3 regions of the Paenibacillus sp. 01T442 genome follow, and region 1 is predicted to be linked to each of the others. Evidence: riboswitches for the same ligand, from Rfam matches in the RefSeq annotation. Region 1 holds a riboswitch; each other region holds the start of a gene.
The links. Region 1 has a riboswitch for cobalamin ahead of AC1DLM_RS18600 (ABC transporter substrate-binding protein). Riboswitches for the same ligand answer to the same signal wherever they lie in the genome.

Region 2: another riboswitch for cobalamin. It lies ahead of AC1DLM_RS00245 (DUF4430 domain-containing protein); the one in region 1 lies ahead of AC1DLM_RS18600 (ABC transporter substrate-binding protein).
Region 3: another riboswitch for cobalamin. It lies ahead of AC1DLM_RS00265 (S-layer homology domain-containing protein); the one in region 1 lies ahead of AC1DLM_RS18600 (ABC transporter substrate-binding protein).

What each region holds. Positions count from the first base shown of each region.
Region 1 is NZ_JBFTPF010000023.1:27,344-34,931, reverse strand. Features, by position in the region: gene AC1DLM_RS18615 (nicotinate-nucleotide--dimethylbenzimidazole phosphoribosyltransferase) at 1-770, opposite strand, end outside; gene AC1DLM_RS18610 (heme ABC transporter ATP-binding protein) at 794-1,570, opposite strand; gene AC1DLM_RS18605 (FecCD family ABC transporter permease) at 1,576-2,613, opposite strand; gene AC1DLM_RS18600 (ABC transporter substrate-binding protein) at 2,613-3,623, opposite strand; cobalamin riboswitch at 3,774-3,926, opposite strand; gene AC1DLM_RS18595 (hypothetical protein) at 3,959-4,486, opposite strand; gene AC1DLM_RS18590 (aspartyl-phosphate phosphatase Spo0E family protein) at 4,550-4,816, opposite strand; gene AC1DLM_RS18585 (aminotransferase class I/II-fold pyridoxal phosphate-dependent enzyme) at 4,885-6,087, opposite strand; gene AC1DLM_RS18580 (Lrp/AsnC family transcriptional regulator) at 6,103-6,594, opposite strand; gene cysK (cysteine synthase A) at 6,794-7,588, opposite strand, start outside.
Region 2 is NZ_JBFTPF010000001.1:32,672-38,990, reverse strand. Features, by position in the region: gene AC1DLM_RS00250 (ATP-binding cassette domain-containing protein) at 1-917, shown strand, start outside; gene AC1DLM_RS00245 (DUF4430 domain-containing protein) at 1,041-4,214, opposite strand; cobalamin riboswitch at 4,368-4,562, opposite strand; gene AC1DLM_RS00240 (hypothetical protein) at 4,703-4,993, opposite strand; gene AC1DLM_RS00235 (MBL fold metallo-hydrolase) at 5,477-6,100, opposite strand; gene AC1DLM_RS00230 (thioredoxin family protein) at 6,121-6,319, opposite strand, start outside.
Region 3 is NZ_JBFTPF010000001.1:40,107-46,425, forward strand. Features, by position in the region: gene AC1DLM_RS00250 (ATP-binding cassette domain-containing protein) at 1-448, opposite strand, end outside; gene AC1DLM_RS00255 (energy-coupling factor transporter transmembrane component T) at 421-1,311, opposite strand; gene AC1DLM_RS00260 (DUF4430 domain-containing protein) at 1,308-2,207, opposite strand; gene AC1DLM_RS00265 (S-layer homology domain-containing protein) at 2,207-3,850, opposite strand; cobalamin riboswitch at 4,018-4,214, opposite strand; gene AC1DLM_RS00270 (LysR family transcriptional regulator) at 4,339-5,250, shown strand; gene metE (5-methyltetrahydropteroyltriglutamate--homocysteine S-methyltransferase) at 5,472-6,319, shown strand, end outside.

The sequences.
Region 1 (7,588 bases):
GCACTTGCACTCACACTTGCACTCACACTTGCACTCGCACTTGCACTTGCACTTGCACTTGCACTTGCACTCGCACCTACTCCACGCCCAGTCAACCCATTCACATCCAGCGCCGTACTCACAACCGACTGCTTATGCAGCCAAGTCGCATCGTCGATGCCGGTTCCACGACCTACAGCAATACTAGCGTCTAATCCCGTCAGTGCGCATAAGATTGCTGCGCTCGCCGTCGTATTGCCAATCCCCATTTCACCCGTAGCGAAAAGCCGGTACCCTTTTGCCACCAAATCGTCCACAATTTCACTGCCAGCTACAATCGCTTGGGTCGTCTCCTCCAAAGAAAGTGCCGCTTCCTTCGCCATGTTGCGCGTGCCTTTTCTAACTTTGCGAGAGACAAGATTGGGGTGCTCCAAATCCGCATTAACCCCCATATCTACACAAACCACATCTGCTCCGGCATGTCTAGCAAGGACATTTACAGCAGCCCCGCCATACAAGAAATTGAGTACCATTTGCGGTGTCACTGCCGCCGGGAAGGCACTGATGCCTTCCTCACAAACACCATGATCACCAGCCATGACAATAACCGCTTTTTTCTCAAAAGTCGGCATCACTTCACCTGTAATCCCAGCGACTTGGCGTGCGATATCCTCAAGCTTTCCCAAGCTTCCTTGCGGCTTCGTCAATTGATTCAAATGGTCATTGGCTTGCAGAGCCACCTCTTGATGGATAGGTTCAATCGCGTTTATCAAGTTATGTAAATTGTTCATTATCAACTTCCTCCAGCCCTTTATTAATTCCCAGGTTGTAATAAAATCTGTGGAACATCACTCACCGGGTGTTTAAGTACAATCGGCTCTGTTCCATATACTTCAGCTATTTGTGTACTTGTAATAATTTCTGCAGGTGTTCCGATGGCGGTTACTCGCCCCTCATGTACGATCATCAATCTCGTGCAATACTGCGCAGCCAAATTCAAATCATGCAGAACAGCTATAACCGTTAATTCCGACTCCTGCTGCCAAGAACGAATATAATCCATCATCTGTATTTGATAACCGATATCTAGAAAAGTAGTCGGCTCATCGAGCATGAGCAAGCTTGGCTGCTGAGCCATCACCTTGGCAAGTGCAACACGCTGCCGCTCCCCACCACTTAGTCGCTCAATCGTGCGATCTACGAGTCCTTCCAACTCAAGCTTTGTGATAATGGCATCAATGAGTCCATCTGATTCAGTCGTATCTTCCCCTAACCAATTTTGGAACGGGTAGCGTCCCATCTCCACGACTTCACGAACCGTGAAGCCAACAGGCGGCAACGCATCTTGCTGAAGTACAGCGAGCCATTTGGCCAATTCTTTGCGCGAATACGATGATACCTTTTTTCCTTTTAAAAGCACATGGCCATGCATGACCGGATCCATGCCGGATAAAAGTCGCAGTAATGTAGATTTCCCGCTGCCATTCGGACCAATGATCCCAAAAAACTCCCCTTGCTCGACCTCGAAGCTTATATTATCCAACACTTGTTGTTCTCGAAAGCTCTGAAAGAGCCCCTCCACTTGAATCATCGTGATCAACCTCTTAACGTTTTCTTATCTTTATGGAGCAGATAGGCAAAAAATGGTGCACCCAGAAACGCCGTAATCACTCCCAGAGGAATTTCCGTAGGACTTAGGAGAGTTCGAGCTAATGTGTCCGCCCATAACACATAAATACCACCGCAGATCGCGGATAAAGGAATGATTAGTCGATAATCCGGACCAACCAACAGTCGCACCAAGTGCGGTACGATCAGCCCAACAAAGCCAACCACCCCTGCGACAGACACGGCAGCAGCCGTGATCAACGTCGAAGCGATGAGTACGATCAGTTTCGTACGCTCAACATGAACACCGAGATGTGCAGCCTGACGCTCTCCTAATGCCAGCAGGTTTAATGATCTCGCATAGCTTAGCAGAATCACTATACCGATTAGTAGATAAGGTAAAATCATATACGTATATGCCCATCCACGCATCGATAGACTGCCCATGAGCCAGAAAATAATTTCATTCACCGTTTGGTTCGAAATCGAAACTAAGAACGATACAAACGCCCCAAGAAAGGCTTGCATCACAACGCCGGATAGAATCAGCGTTTCCATCTTTAGCTTCCCATCAATCATCGCTAGCTTCAAGACCAAGAACAGGGAAATAAGCCCCGTCGCGAAAGCCACAATGGGGATCGACCATTGCCCGAACCAAGCGAACTGCAGCCCGAAATAAATAAGAACTGCAGCCCCAACAGAAGCTCCTGAAGATACGCCCAACGAGTAAGGATCGGCAAGCGGATTGCGCAGAACCCCTTGGAAACCAGCACCAGCTATGGAGAGTACAGCCCCTACAAGAATACCTAGTAACATGCGAGGGATTCTTACTTTATTAATGATTTGTTCCGAAGATTGCGGCCAGTTCACCTCGACATGACTTCCTATCCAAGGAAGATGCTTCGCTAGAATCCCCACGATTTGTGAAAGTGGAAGCTGTGCCGACCCGATGGATAAACTCACCACAATAGAAAGAAGAAGGAGTAGAACGCCTACTCCTCCTCCAAACATCAATTTTCTTTTCATTATTTCACCAATTCAGGATAGATCCCTTTCGCCATTTCCAGTAGTCCATCCGTCAGTCTCGGACCTGGGCGGCTTACGGAGTTCTGGTCAAGACCTATCACACGTTTATTTTTCACGGCGTCAATCGCATCCCACCCACCGCGCGTACGAATAATTTCTTCTAACGGCTTCTTGCTCTTGATATCAACAATCCCGTTTGCGAATAAGATCACGTTCGGGTTCTGTTGAATGATTTTCTCTTCACTGATTTCATACCAGCCTGCTTTATCCGCAGCAACATTAATCCCCCCAGATAGGGTAATTAATTCATCCATGAACACACCGCTTCCTACGGTCCAGCCTGGGGCAAATTCCATATACACTTTTTTCTTATTCTCTTGCTTCACATCTTTTACAGCATCGACAACTTTCTGACGATCCGCTTTCATTTTAGCGACAACTTTCTCCGCTTGTTCTTGATGATCGGTAATCAGTCCAAACGTTTGAATATTATTGATCGCATCATCAAGTGTTTTGGGATCTACTTTAAACACGTTAATGTTCATCGCACGCAAGTCATCCACTGTTTTAGCATTCATGGAAACACCAGTGATAACAATATTCGCATTCGTAGCAATGACTGCCTCCATATTGGGCTTCGTAATGCTGCCTAGCTTCGGCTTCGATTTTGCTGCTTCCGGATAATCGTCATAATCCGATACACCGACAATATTCGCTTCTAGTCCAATCGCAAACAGCGATTCTGTCTCTGCTGGCGAGACCGACGCGATTCGTTCTGGCGCTTTGTCGAACGTAAACTCTTTACCTGTCACATCTTTTACTTTCAATGGATACGTCGTTTTCTTCGCAGCGGCAGGAGTTGCCGACGTTACGGGTGCCTTCGTCCCCGCACCACCTAGTTTCGATGGATCCGTAATTTCTGTTTCCTTCTTCGCACATGCCGCTAACGAGATCGCGGTCGCAACCGCTAATGTTAAGATAAGACCCCTTTTGAAATTGCTCTGTTTCATCACTTTAGCCCTCTTTTCCTTATTTTCAATTTACAGCCAAAAAAAATCCCCTTGTTCACTAGGAACGAAGGAGACGATAAATCGCGGTATATGGCAACGAACTTACGTGCGCTGCTTCCTGATTTAACGCGATCCTTTTCCTCGAAGGATGTTGTATCGGCACTATAGGCAGGTATTCTGACTCTCCAGACTTTCACAAGACTGAATTACAGTGGCGGGACCGTGCCGGATTTTAACCGGCTTCCCCTGAACTAATAATGTTCCATTTGGAATATTACCAGTACCTACAGTTGCAAATTATACATTGGTGCTATTAGTCGATTATAGATGTTCGCTTATTTTTGCGCAATAATTTGGATAACTTTCAGCGCCTCGTCCATTTTTGGAGCATTCTGAGGAATGAACGCGTATAATCCTTTACCTTCAAAGCCTTGTTCTTTCATCCATTTGTTTCCAGTAAGTGGAATGCCGTACAGATGCTTCTCCGCGGCCTTACCTTCTTCTTTGATCTCGATAACCCCATCTGGATAATCCTTAGGGTTGATGATGTTATCCAATGAAACGAATCCTGCTTGGTTGCTCAAGCCTTTGAACTGCTCTTCTCCCAAGATGAAGATCCCGTTACCACCAGCAGCAAGCTCAACAATCATTTTTTCCAATGAAAAAATAGGTGATGTATTCAACTTCACTGTAGGAATTTCGCCTACCTTGGATTTCAGAGATACTTCCAGCTTCTCCGCCGCTTCACTTGGAAACCCGTTTGGTCCCATCATAAATACCGATACATCTGCCTTCGGTCCACCACAAGCTGTAAGCATTAATATCATTCCTAGCATGACAACGAATAACCATTTTGCTTTCATGTGTATGTATTTCCCTCCGTCAAGTACTCTCTCTTTATCGATAGTCGCCAGAAAAGTCGGTTTTCACCGACTTTTCTTTCCAGATGTCATATATTCATTTATTTTTTGATCCAGTATCGTACTTAATTCAACTACCGCATCAGATGTCATTTCTCGACCTTCCATGACCATCTGTTCCATTTTACGTCTCAATGTATGGATCTCTTCTTCAAGTAAAGCTAGGGAATTTTGCTTCTTGGCATTTCTGGTCAGCCAACGCTGTCCGAACTCTTGCTCGCGAATTTGAAATTGCTTCTGAAAGTTAGTAAGCTGATATTCCATAAAAGCCATGCTCATCCCTCCTTACTCTTAGAATACCAGTTTTCGTCTCCTATGAACATATGAATTTACAAAGAATATTATAATTTCCGTAAGAAATTACCGATTCTCTCTAATGCTTCATTCAGTTGGGAAACACTATAGGCATAAGAGCATCGTAGAAAACCTTCTCCACCTAAACCAAATACATCACCAGGCACTGCAGCTACCTTAGACTCATACAAAAGTCGTTGTGCGAATTCATCCGAAGTTAATCCTGTTGCCACAATGCTAGGGAACGCATAGAATGCGCCTTGTGGTTCATGGCATTCAAGTCCGACTTCACGGAAGCCTTTGACAACTAATCGTCTCCGTTGATTATAGGATTCAATCATCCGGTCTTTCTCTTCCAAGCCATTCGTCAACGCTTCATGTGCAGCTACTTGCCCCATGACAGGCGCACACATGACCGTATATTGGTGAATCTTGGTCATAGCTGAGATGAGCTCTCTGTGACCGCAAGCATACCCCATCCGCCAGCCTGTCATTGCGAAAGCTTTGGAGAATCCGCTAACGAGAATCGTCCGATCCTGCATCCCAGGAACTGCTGCGAAGCTCACATGCTTCTGGCCGTACGTCAATTCCGCATAAATTTCATCGGAGATGACAATCAGATCATGCTCTTCAACAACTTTGGCAATCGGGAGCCAATCTTCATACGTCATAATGCCGCCAGTTGGATTACTAGGATAGCATAGAATTAATATTTTGGATTTTGGCGTAATCGCATCGCGAAGTGCCTTTTCCGTCAATTTAAACTGATCCTTCGCAAAAGTTTCGATACCCACTGGCACACCACCACTAATGGCCGTGATTGGCGAGTAAGAAATATAACAAGGCTCAGGAATCAGAATCTCATCCCCAGGTGTAATTAGTGAACGCAGCGCTAGATCAATAGCTTCACTGCCGCCTACCGTTACAAGCACCTCGTTCGAAGGCTCATATTTCACTTTAAAGGATGTATACAAATAGTTTGCAATCGCTTCGCGGAGCTCAGGAATACCAGAGTTTGGCGTATATTTCGTTCTGCCGCGCTCCAAGGAATGTACAGCTGCTTCACGAACGTGCCAAGGTGTGGAAAAGTCAGGTTCGCCAACACCTAGTGAGATGATGTCCTCTTTACTATTGCTAACGAGATCAAAAAACTTCCGAATCCCAGAAGGCTTCATTTCACGTACCGCAGGAGCGAGGTAGTCCTGCATCGATTTTTTGCTTGATTGAATCGTAGTCTCATCCTTGATCATAGCGCTACCTCTCCCTTACGGCGAAACAAGCATTCGGTGATCATCTTCCTGATCTTCGAAAATAATGCCGTCTTGTTTGTATTTTTTCAAAATAAAATTCGTTTTCGTAGAAAGCACACGGTCGATTGGCGATAACTTGTTGGAAACGAATGAAGCCACCTGTTTGAGCGAGCTCCCCTCAATCTCAACGAGCAAGTCATACGCGCCAGACATGAGATACACCGATTTGACTTCCGGATATAAATAGATCCGTTCCGCAATCGCATCAAACCCGCGCCCGCGCTCCGGCGTAATTTGCACTTCAATTAGGGCGGTAACCTTTTCGTCATCTACTTTGCTCCAGTTCACGACTGTCGCGTATTTGACAATGACCTTATCCGCTTCCATCTCGCTTATCGCTCGCGCAACTTCGGCCTCCGCCGTTCCTAACATGGTGGCGATCAGATCCGCGCTCCTGCGGGCGTCTTCCTTTAGTAAATCGAGAATTTTAAGCTTCAAAGTATCCATGGTTAAACCTACCTTTCTGAGATATGTTTCATTCATCCATTCATCTTACAATGAATTGCTGTCCTAATTCAATTACTGATCGCGGAAGAAAGGCAGAATATTTATCTATATTCGAAAATTCCACTAGAATTGGCAAAATAAAAAGCCACTGGATAACCATCCAAGTGACTCTAGCGCCCCTTTCCACCTCGTACACGAGTTAAAAGAGATCCATACTTAAATATCGCTCACCTGTATCTGGTGCAATGCAAAGCACTCGCTTTCCTGCTCCGAGCTTTCTTGCAACCTGCATCCCCGTCCATACTGAGGCTCCAGCCGAAGGACCGACAAGGATACCTTCCTTGCTCGCCAAATCCCTCATCGTTTGGATGGCATCCTCATCCGCCACTTGCACGATCTCATCATAGACGCTTGTGTTCAAAATAGCCGGAACAAAGCCTGGACTTGTCCCCACGAGCTTATGTGGCCCTGGGCATCCACCAGACAGTACTGGTGACCCCTTTGGCTCCACTACATAAATCTGGATATTCGGCAAATGCTCCCGAAGCACTTCACCAGTCCCCGTAATCGTACCTCCAGTTCCTGAGGTAGCAACGAAAGCATCTAACCGGCCCTCCATTTGCTGCAAAATTTCAGGTGCAGTCGTAATGCGATGAATGCTCGGATTCGCTGGATTCTCAAACTGCTGTGGGATAAAGCTTCCGGGGATTTGATCCCGTAACTCCACAGCCTTAGCAATTGCACCTGGCATCCGTAATGCGGCTGGCGTTAGAACAACGTCGGCGCCGTATGCTTTCAGGATATTTATGCGTTCCTTGCTCATATTGTCCGGCATAATCAAGATAGCCTTATAGCCCTTGGCAGCCGCGTTCATCGCTAGTCCGATCCCCGTATTTCCGCTTGTAGGCTCAATGATAGTTGCACCTGGCTGAAGTTGTCCTGACTTCTCAGCCTGATCAATGAGATTCCATGCAGCCCGGTCCTTTACGCTCCC
Region 2 (6,319 bases), on a different contig from region 1:
CTGGAAATAGCTTTTATACGACATCTGCAAGCCGAATGGCCAGGGATTTGATTCCAAAGGCCACAACGACCAATGACATCATTAAAGCCTTTAATGGCAATGAAGAAATGCAGAATGTTGATACGAAACCAAAGGTGAACATACCTCCATCGTTTCGTAAACATAGCCATAGTTCAACCGTATCCGTCCCTAATGAGCAAACACCAGTCGAACTCAGAAGTCTCTCCAAACGCACATTGACTGCCGTGCTCATGATTCTTTTATTAATTCCGTTAACCATTTGGTTTGGTATTTATTATCTCGACGATCGAAAATACTACTTTATTAGCATGCTTATCATTTTGGAAACCCTGCTGCCGTTTATGATGATTTTCGAGGGACGAAAGCCGCTGGCAAGAGAGCTTGTGGTCATATCCGTGCTATGTGCGATTGGCGTAACTGGCAGAATGGCTTTCTTCATGGTGCCTCAATTTAAACCCGTTGTTGCGATTGTTATTCTTTCCGGCATCGCATTAGGGGCTGAAACCGGCTTTCTAGTCGGTGCAGTCACAGGTTTTGTATCGAATTACTTTTTTGGTCAAGGGCCTTGGACACCCTGGCAGATGTTCGCTTTCGGGATCATTGGATTTCTTGCTGGAGCACTGTTCAAAAAAGGCATTTTACGCAGAAATAGAATTGCTCTTTGTCTATTTGGAGGATCAGCGACATTTCTCATATATGGAATCATCATGAATTTCTCATCCGTCGTGATGACAGGATCCAAACCCACAATTGGCGCAGTTATACTTGCGTGTATCCGAGGAGTTCCCTTCGATTTGATTCATGCCATAGCAACTGTCATATTCCTGTATTTCCTAGCAAGGCCTATGCTTGAAAAATTAGATCGAGTTAAAGAGAAGTATGGGTTGGTTTCGTGAAAGAAAAACAGCACCTCATTGGTTAGTATCTAACCTTTGGGGTGCTGTTTGTTATGTCCAAATGCGCAATTGCATCCGACCGGGAAAGAAGAGGATTTCTCCCCTTCTTCGTTAAAGCTCGTTCTACTTTTTCTGCTGGTGCAGTCTCATAATAACCACTGCGACCATCTCTCTGGTTACAGGAAGCAACGGGTTGAAATATCCGTTATCCTCTGTCAATAATCCGGATTTAATAGCTTGATTAACGTAAGGTAATGCCCAGTCAGCAACAAATGATTGGTCTTTAAGGTCAACCGCTAGCTGTCCCTCCATCGCAACACCTTGTAAACGACCCAGAATTACAGCCATTTCCTGTCTGGAAATCGTTTGATTCGGTGCAAAGGCATGATCTGAAATCCCTGTGATCAATCCCTTCGATTTCGCGGTTACGATATACTTGAAATACCAATCTTCTGTGCTAACATCGTCAAAATCTAACTCACCAGTTACTAACTCACTTCCTGTATAACGGACGATGAGTGCCGCAAACTCTGCTCTTGTTAATTCGCGTTTCGGCTCAAAATTAGTTCCGTTACCTTCCATAAATCCCAACGTAGTGACTTTAGCTACTGCTTCCAGTGCCCAACTGGAAATAGCAACAGCATCTTCATATTTTGTAGCCAGTGTGTTTTTGGTTTCTTCGGTTGGTTCCGTAGGTTCCGCAGGCTTACCAGGGTTATTAGGGTTAACAACGTTACCACTACCCCCTCCTACTGGCGGGGTATATGCCTCACCAATGTCTTTCCCAAGATCTTTCGTGTACTGCCAACGAAGAACGTCGTTATTCTGTAATGTGTAGATACCCGCGCTGTATTTTGGAAAGACCCCGTTCACGGAGTACATCCAGCCACTTAGCTGTCCTTTATCAAACTCCCCTAAGTGATCAATCGATTGTACATAGATGCTTGCACCTGAACCTGTATAAGACAGAGCAGTACTTTGGGTACCAAGTACCCGTTGTAGCAACGTAAACGCTGTATCGCCAGATTGCAAGGTAACCGTTATTGGAGCAATGATATCTCCTTCACCCAGAGAGCGTTTCTCAACAGAAAGTGTAACCTTTTGTGTAGTACTAGGTCCAGATCCACCACCAGGACCAGGCGCTGTTACTAACGTCGATTTAAAGGCTAAGAACTCCGTGAAATGCTTCGTTTTAATAATTAAGTCGCCATTCTCACTGTAAGCATACACATCATCGTTTCGATAGTTGCTGTTGTCATATTTATGTATTGCAGTGAAATTACCGTTTTCATCTATGAAACCGGCGTTACGATCACCCATCCCCTTCAATTTCAGTGTAACGTGTTGATTAAACTGGATGCGGCTATCACCACCCACTTTAATGCGTGAATCGATACTGTCTAGTCTACTACCACTGCCGGTAAGTACTCCACTTACTTTATTCGTCACAGAGTTATCGGTTGTACTCAGAATGCTTGGCAATTGAATCTTATTATTCCACGCAACTGATGTAACTTCTGTATAAGCCGGTATATCCAACTCCGTACTGCCTCGTTTAGCAATAACCTCTGGCAAAAATGGTGTCGTGAATGAAAGAGTAATCTTGTTCGTCGCTGGATCATTATCATCCGTCGAGAAGGATACATTGGACTCATTCGCACCAACATTGACGATCTGATCACTCGTCGTGCTCACATTATGAATGGTCAACTTATTACTTGCCGAGTTACTAACCAAGGCTGCTGGCAATGCTTGGAGCTTAAGAGCTCCTGTTTGACCTTGACCTGCAAAAGTTATAACAAGATCTTGTTGATTGCTTTCTTGCGTAATATGATCAATCGTCAAACCTGTAGTGCCAGGATCGAAACTCCAATTCGCTGCGGTATTAGCACCAGAAGTGAACGTGTCGCCGACTAGTTTAATCTGCAAACTAGGGTTGAGTATTCCGATGTTCGTATTCGAAGCGATCGCAATGGAAGGCCAACGGCCATAATAAAACGTAACGATATCATCGTCGTTTAAAATATAATCTGCTGCACCGACTTGCGGTGATACCCCGTTAACTTTGTACATCCAACCGTCGTATCCGCCAAGAGTTCCTGCAGTTTGACCTGCAATTGAGGAGAGATAGGGACCATAACTACTGTTTTGAATGACAAAGTTGATGTTAGACTTCTCGAGCACTTGTTTCAAAGCATCCATGGCTGTCGGCTGACTGCCATAGACTGCTGCAGTTATCGACTGTTGTGGCAGTATCGGACTATTAATGCCATTAACATTTATTTGTACGGTAGTTAAATTTGGCTTATCTGCTAAACGCTGCCAAACTGATTTACTCTGCTGAATATCTGTTAGTGCGATCAATACTTGTTCTGTTGCCATTAAGTTCTGTTTTAGATCTGTCACTTGCCAGGAAAAAGTGCCATCTGGAAGCACGAAGTTATAAACGGCATCTACAACTGTTTGATTGTTGACGACCCAGTTTGGGGACAATACATCTTCTCTAATAGCCACCAGACCTGATACAGACGTTGCCCAGCTGTTGGAGTTGTCCCCATTGCCCCATTGACCTGGGGAATCAAAGCCAGCATTAGTTAATTGTCTTTGCTTCAATAAAGCCTTAGCACGGTTAGCCGCAGTTACTGCAGCACTATTCGATTGATAATTCCCTAAAGCTAGCAGTGCCATCCCTGTAATATCTGTATCTGATTCACTTCCAAAGAAAGCAAACCCGCCATCAGACAATTGTAAGCTAAGTAAGTAACTTAACGCTTTCTCCTTGGCTGCATCGTTCCAGCTCCCGACGTTGTATCCCCTTTTCTTACCTGTATCCAGAGCAAGCATCGTCCATATCTGTCGATTAGATTCTCCGAAGGAACCTGTTGATGGATTTTGCTGAGCTGCTAACTCTGCGTACAAATTACGATTCGTTTCCCATGCATGGGAAGGATCAAGATTCATGGCCAACAATCCGAAGATTAAATTGATGTGGTAAGTACTATGATCGGTTGCTAATAAATCACCAGGATCACTTTGTTCCCAAGAAGGCAGCGTCCACTTACCATTATGCAAATCTTCCCCTGCTCCCCATAGCGCAACCATTTGCCACCATGAGTTGAGATTAGACCGATTTTGCTCATAAAATGAGACCGTATCCGCAATCATTGTATTTAATTTCGTACTTGGATTTGCATCGACTGCTCTCGCAACTTGTGGGACGAGCAATAAAGTTATTAGTGCCAAACTTAGAAGAGCAGAAATCCCTTTTTTCATCATCAAACTGAACAAACTAATCACCTTCATCTTCCTTAAAATAGTGGATAAACGAAAAACACCCTTCCCCGAGTTCCAGAGGAAAGATGTCTTTGTAAGAATCGTGTTAATCTAACGACTAACCACTCTTTTTGGCAAATGCAAAGAAACATCTTCCTCCCATCCTCGTGAGAAAAAAAATACATTACTTATCAGGCAGGTCTCCTGGCTTCGCTTCATCGCTTGTACAATCTCCTTCCCCTCTTGTTATCGAGAGTGGCTATGATTGTTAGCTCAGCGTTACAGTGGCGGGACCGCATCGGAATTGAACCGAACTTCCCTTTTAAGCTTCCGCTAGATTCAGCAGAAAGCACCTATTAAGCTAGTTTATGAAATTGTTTGTAATCATGACGAATTTTACATGACTTCATCGTAATAGACAATCCTTTTTTTCACAAACAAAAAAAGGCAACCCCACCAAGACCCCTAGGCCTCGTGGGATTACCTCTCTTTTTACCCGAGCAATCCGTAAATCAATATTTACAAATGCTGCGCGTAATAATAACTAGTAAAATGAAAAGTACTAAGATACTAGCGGCCGAATTGTTTTTCGGAGGGCAAGCAACTGCTTGCGTGTGAACCGGTTTCGGGAACACAAATTCAGTTTGTTGGTAGGACGCGTGCAGGTGGATATTATTGTGCATCGGTTGTTGCATAATTGGCGCTGGCGCTGGAAGCGGTGTAGGCATTGGCATTGGCATCGGGGTTGGCATTGGCATTGGCATTGGTTGCATTGGGTAATTCGGAACTTTAACATATTCCATGGAAGAGCACCTCCTTCATATTTTCCCAAAAGGGACTTACACAGGCTTACTGTTTAACTCAGAGGTTATTGTTGAAGTTGGGTGAATAGCTTACAACATCAGTCTATGGGGAAGCACCTACGTTGCACACGGTAAATACCCAGTTTATAAATAAATTGGGTGGGTGTCATGGGCGAACGAGCATAATTTGGAGATAGTCGATTATTTCGACTTGCAGCGGCTACTTCTCCACTTGCTCATCCTGTAACTCGATTATTTCGACTTGCAGCGGCTACTTCTCCACTTGCTCATCCCGTAACTCGATTATTTCGACTTGCAGCGGCTACTTCTCCACTTGCTCATCCTGTAACTCGATTATTTCGACTTACAGCGGCTACTTCTCCACTTGTTTCCTGTAACTCGATTATTTCGACTTACTCCTCTTCCCCATCCGTATACACAAAAAGGACCGCCCCCTCATCAGAGGGAGCAGTCCTAATCGCCTTACACGTATGGGTTATTCTCACGTTCGAAGCCAATCGTCGTCTTGGCGCCGTGCCCTGAGTAGACGATGACGTCGTCATCCAGCAGGAACAACTTATCCTGGATGGAATCCAGCAGGGTATTGTTGTCTCCACCAAGCAGGTCGGTACGACCGACCGATAGTTTAAACAACACATCACCACTGAACAGGTGTTTGTCATACAAGAAGCTCACGCTTCCTGGCGAGTGGCCTGGGGTGTGGAACACCTTGAGCTTAATGCCCAGGAACTCCAGCACTTGCCCCTCATCCAGCGCGAACTCTGCCGGGTCCGTCTCAACTAAAGTCCCAAGTTCTGGCCAGCGAGCGGAGCCATTCTTCTTCGGATTCGTCAGCCAATCGGCTTCTAGGTCGTGAATATACACCGGACAGCCCTTGAGCTTACGAATCTCGTCAACGCCCCCAATGTGATCGAAATGCGCATGCGTCAGTAGAATCGCCACGATATCCATGTCGGCAATTTTCTTAATCAGCGACTTCGGATTCATACCGGGATCGATAATAATACCTTGATTCGTCTCTGGATTCGACAGTAAGTACGCGTTCGTCTGAACCGTACCCAGGACGAAGGATTGAATGTTGATCATCGTGATGCCACCCTCACCTTTTAGAACGACTCGATCAATGAACGAAGTTCCTTCACAATAACAGCATGATATCCGTTACCTTCGCCATATTGACGGCCCATTTCGGCTCTGGCTACTTGAATTTTTTCGTTATAATCTGCCGCATCGCGATCTGGATTTTCTTTCTTGAACTGCGTCATAACCGCTTGCACGTTTTTCGGACGAGGCCCCCAGTGCCCA
Region 3 (6,319 bases), on a different contig from region 1:
GAAGCTGTTTCTGACCGCCTGATAGTTCGGTAACCGATTTATGAAACCATTCCTGTATGCCGAAAAAGCTTGCCATTTCCGCAACTCGTCGACGAATTTCTAGTGTACTGTATCCAAGACTTTCAAGTCCAAAGGCAAGCTCATGCCAGACCTTGTCTGTCACAATTTGATTGTCTGGAGATTGCAGCACATAGCCGATTTGAGCGACTTGTATACGTCGATCTAGATGTTCAAGGGGCATCCCATCATATAAAATCTCGCCACTTCGTGCTCCGTGCGGTGTAAGATCTGTTTTCAAATGACGTAAGAGGGTTGATTTGCCGCAACCTGACTTACCACAGATGGTAATAAATTCGCCTTGTTTTATAGTCAAAGTGACGTCACGTAACGCATTCCCAGGGGATCCAGGATAGGAGAATGTTAGTTGTCGGATTGTAAAGACTTCCATTTGATATCCTCCGAAATATTAATAATAAGCGGTATTGCGCATAGGAATGCATAAGTCGTAAAGACACTGATACTGTAAATGGAAAGCCCTACACCTCGCATGGAAGGGAAGTATCGGAAATACATAGCCTTTGTAACAGCTCCTATCAGGAGATAACCTCCGCTTACAACTAGAGCGATTAGTGCAGTTTTGTCGCGGCTATCCCATGTAAATATTGAAAATGCGGTTCTTCCCTGTAATCCGTACCCTCGGCTTTTCATCGAATCAGCGGTTTCAATGGCATTCTCAAGCATCCAGGTCACCATGATAGATAGAATCCGAATACCATGCTTGATTCTACGAATGAGACTACCCGTGGATATATCCCGACCGATACATTTTTGTGCATTGGAAACGATGGTAATCTGAGCTTTAAAGCGGGGTACAAAACGCAGCACCATCGAAAAAATGAGCGACAATGCTGGAATTATTTTTCCAAACAAATAAATAAATTTATCCGATGTCATAACAGCGTTATAACAAGAAAACCAACAGATAACGGAAATGAACATAGTTGCTGCTGCAAGACCATAGGTAATAGATTCCAGGGTTAGCGGATTGCCGTTATGCAAGTACGTTAATATCGTAACCCCTTCGTGATTAAAGGCAGGATTAATAAGCGCAGTTAGGATAAGAAAAGGAAGCATATAGACGAAGTTGAACTTGATTGCTTTCTTTCCGTTCAGATAGATGGAATAGGCAAAGGCCAAGCTAAGGGAAATAACTAGGCTTACTGGATGCATGAAAATCATTGAGAACAAGATGACGAATGTAAAATACAAAAAGTTAATCAGGGGGTGGTAGCTTGAAAAGGAATCCCTCATTGCTTGCCACCGCCAGTTGAATTATACGTATCCCCAACGTCACGGCCTAAATCACACGTGTATACCCACTCAATGACATCGCCTTGTTTCAGTGGATACCGACTTGCTCCATAGTTAGGGAACCAACCGTTCACTTTATACATCCAACCGGATAGCTCCCCACAATCAAATTCATACAGATTATGGATACCTTCAATATAGGCTGAATTGTAAATAGGGGTATTCACAAATTCCATATGAATTTTATTCTTCTTCATCTCTCTTTGTAAGACATTAAATACGGATTCTCCCTCATAAAAAGTAACCTGTTGTGATTTGAAAATAATGCCATCTTTCGGCACAAGCTCAACCTTTTCAGGATCAAGCAATTTCATATTGCCCAGAATCGTTAGGCAGCTAACCGAAAGCGTCACTGTCATTTGCTTGTCAGAAATTTTGGTGTTCTGTGGTTCGATAGGGAGTGGTTTCCCCTCAGGAACAGGATCGGTAAGGTATTGGTCTTTACCTGTCTTGGGGTCAAGCTCCATCGCTTTGGTTGGCGTAGGTTTGGTTCCATCAGGTGTAGCTGGCTTGGGCGTTTCCTTGTTCAACGGTGTAGCATCTTGAGTCGCAATAGGCATGGGTTCTTCCGTAGGTTGAGCAGGTACAGGGGTGTTGCTTGGCGTCGTCACGGCGGGATCAGAAGACTTAGTATCTTTCAGTTCTTCAGGAGGTGTCGTTAGCTCCATAGGTTTGGATACTGAAGGTGAGGTCGTCGTTGTGGGACTACTCATTCTAAGTCCAGAAGTAGAAGTAGGATCTGCCTGCTGCCGCGGCATCCCGCTACTGAAGAAAGCTGCCACCAAGACGATCACTATGATCGTCGCAGCAATTATTTTATTTTTCGTTAATCGCATTAGTTCGCCTCTTTAATAAGTTTAGCAGCAGAGAGTAAGCGGTAGAGCATCTCGGCTATTTCAGCTCGAGTGACAGCTGTAGTGGGCTCAATATTCAGCATATCTTGCGATAGAATACCTTCTCGATAGCTAAAAGCTAGCGCATCCCTCGACCACTCAGCTGTTTGGATGTAATCTCCAAATTGAGCTAACATATCTCTCGTTTCAACTGTGTTCAAATTTGTATCCATGCCAGTGAGCTTAGCTGCATTGGCGATCATGACAGCAGCTTCCTGCCTTGTAATCGTATTGTTCGGTGTAAAAGTGGTCTCTGACGTTCCGCTTACGATGCCATAAGAATAAGCTGTGCCTACATAGTCCGCATACCAGGCTGTAGAAGCGACATCATGGAAGTTAGATTGCTTTTGCATAGGTAGACCTAGACTTTTGGTGACTATGGTCGCAAATTCGGCACGCGTCATTGTTTGATTTGGTGAGAATTCAGTGTCAGTCATACCGTTAATAATTCCTCTAGATGAAAGGAATTCAATGGCTGCTTTGTTGGTATGGTTAGCGATATCAGAGAAAGTCTTATTCGCATCGGTAACAGGCATAACTTGTATATCCTTGTGTTTGTTCATTAAGCCGTTAGTGTTGTCAGGCGTTGCTGAGGTAGCTTGTTTGACATCGTTCATTCGATATAAGCTGCTCTTGTTCGCGAGGATTCTTTGAACATTCACTAGCCCATAAAATGACTGCTCTGTCGACATCCCCGTTACACCGCTGCCATCAGAAGTGTGCTTAAATCCCTGTCCTTTTGAATAAAAGGATAGTAAATCATCAACAATGGTATGACCATTCTTAATAAAACGACTATCTTCAATAGTAATACCAAGCTCACATAGCGCCATCAGCACCTGCACGGTGCTCTCCGAAGTTTTTGCACCCCAACTTGCGTAGCCGCCATCGTTGTCCTGTATTTTGGAAAGACGGTTAATGGCCTTTTCCGTAGCTGTTTTTACTTTCGTGTAATTTTGATATTTGGCTAGAGCCTGTAAGGCCATACCCGTAATATCAGGATCTGCAGACACGCCTGAAAGTGCAAATCCGCCATCCGGAAGCTGATTCGATAAGATTTCATCAATATACATGTCTCGAGTAGCCTGCGTTTTGGCGGTTGGATTTATCGGGATATTGTAATTGYCACTGTCAAGGGAAATTAATGCAAATATAGGACCGTTGATACCTTGCCAGATGGTTTTATCGAAGTCCCCGAGCGGCGTAAGTAGATTATAGCCTGCAACATGAGTGGGATCTGCGCCAATTGCGGTTAAGGCTAAAATCAATCGCGAGTATTCGGTGTACTTTTTATCGTGAAGATTGCCTTTTAATTCTTTGACGTAGGTTTCAACGCCTTTGTAATAATTGTCGTAGTAGCTCTGAGGTACGTCATAGCTGGAACGGGCAAGTCCGATAACGGCCCATTCGCCGCCTATCGAACCGACTTCTGGTTCCTTTACAGTTTCAAGCAGATACTCAGCGGTATCCTTTATAGCAACGTCCACAGCCAGATTCGACATCGCAGATACGTGAACGATGCTTACGCTGCTTGCAAAAAGGAACAAAGCAATGAGTAAGGTGAAGATTCTACGATACAGTTTCATTTTGTCCTCCTAAGTTAATAAAATGATAGGGAGCAGTCCATTGGACTGCTCCTTGAAATGGTCTGATGAGCATTAGAAAAAGCCCTTGATTTGAAAGAATCAAGGGCTGTGATGTCAGTATTGGTAGTAGACAACAAGAAAAGCACCCCCTCCATCTTCCGTAGAGTTTGTGAATACACATTAAGGCTGGTCTCCTGACTCATGCGTCAACGCTTCTCTAACCTTCCCGGTATAGTCATACCAGTGGCAATTCATAGAGTCGCTCTTCATTTACAGTGGCGGGACCGTGCTGGATTTGCACCAGACTTCCCAATTAAGCATTACTTATTCCTAATAAGCATGCACCTTAACTATCAATTATTTAATTAGTCTAATCATATAGTCAGTTTAATTGTTTGTCTATGGAAGATTAGTTCTTATTTAGTGTGTTACAATATTCAAAATCAAGTAAGATGCTGGTTCGGATTATAGTCGGAGGAGGGATATCCATGACGTTACAACAATTAAAATACGTAATCGAGGTTGCAAATCGCGGATCTATTAATGAGGCTGCCAAAAGGCTGTTCATTTCTCAACCAAGCCTTTCAAATGCGATCCGGGAGTTGGAAGAAGAAATTCAAATCGCCATCTTTGAAAGATCCAATAAAGGGATATCACTTTCCAAGGAAGGTGTTGAATTTCTGAGTTATGCGCGGCAGGTCGTCGAGCAGGCAGAGTTATTGGAAAGTCGATACTTGAATGCGAAGCCTTCATCGCAGCATTTTTCTGTATCGACTCAGCATTATGCTTTTGCGGTAAATGCCTTCGTAAGTCTGGTTTCGGAATATGGTCAGGATGAATATGAGCTAGCACTGCGTGAAACCAAAACGTATGAAATTATTGAAGATGTAAAGAACTTGCGCAGTGAGATTGGCATCTTATACTTGAACGAATTTAATGGAAAGGTTATAAACAAGCTGCTTAAAAGCGGGAATCTGCAATTCAACAGTTTATTTATCGCCAAACCGCATATTTTTATCAGCATTAAAAATCCCCTCGCGAAGCAATCCATCGTGACCATTGACCAACTTCAAAACTATCCCTATTTGTCATTTGATCAAGGGGAGTACAATTCGTTTCATTTTGCCGAAGAAATTCTCAGTACGATGTCACATCAGAAAAGTATCCGTGTGAATGACCGGGCTACACTATTCAATTTATTAATCGGTTTGAATGGTTACACCATATCAACCGGGGTATTGAGCTCAGATTTGAATGGAAATGAGATAATTCCCGTACCTTTGGATTGTGACGAAATGATTAATGTCGGGTGGATTTCCCATAGCCATATTCCGCTATCTAAGCTTGGTGCAGCTTACGTAGCAGCACTCCACCAGGCAATTGTCCCCATGGCATTCTAACCACATAAGAATTTATAATTTTCCGGTACTCGGAAGAACAAATTATTATTGGCGATAAAAACTACCTTTAAAACGCGGTCGCTCATCCTCGAAGTACTTCGATAGAAGTGTTTCTCATATAGCTTTAAGCTATATCTAGATATAGATAATTCCAGTTACGTTATAACTAATCCTCTGTGATATCTTTGGTGTAACAAATGATTGCAGAGGAGTTTTGTTAAATGGTAAGAAGTAGTAGTTTGGGATATCCGCGTATTGGTGCTGACAGAGAATGGAAGAAAGCACTTGAAGCCTTCTGGGCCGGCAAGCTGGAAGAATCAGAGTTTGAGTTACAACTGCAGGAGATTCGTCTAAATCACTTGCGCAAGCAGAAGGAAAAAGGCATCGATCTTATTCCGGTCAACGATTTCAGCTATTATGATCATATTCTTGATACAGCTGCTATGTTTGGCATTATTCCAGAACGTTTTGCTTTCAAKGGTGGCGCAGTGCCCTTGTCAGTTTATTACGGAGTTGCACGGGGAACGAAAGATGCTACAGCAAGTGAAATGACGAAGTGGTTCAACACCAATTATCACTATATCGTGCCTGAACTGAACGGAGCTTCACCTGTCATTACGGAGAACAAGCCATTAACAGCTTACCGGGAAGCGAAGGCAAAGCTCGGAATCGAAGGAAAGCCAGTCATCGTTGGTCCTTTAACTTTCTTGAAGCTATCCAAAGGGTACAGTCAGTCAGAAACGGACGCTTGGTTGAGCCGATTGATCCCGCTTTATGTACAGATTCTTCAAGAGCTTGCAGCAGAAGGCGTTCAATGGGTACAAATCGATGAGCCGATTCTCGTAACGAAGTTAAGCGATGCAGACATTGAGAGACTTAAAAACATATATGAAACTTTCGCAGCAGCTGTACCAAACCTAAACATTATGCTTCAAACGTATTTTGAATCCGTAGATCGCTATGCTGATATCATCTCATTGCCGGTCAAGGGATTTGGTCTGGATTTCGTTCATGGTCTGGGCGCTAACGTACAGAACATTAAATCACTAGGATTCCCAGCAGATAAAGT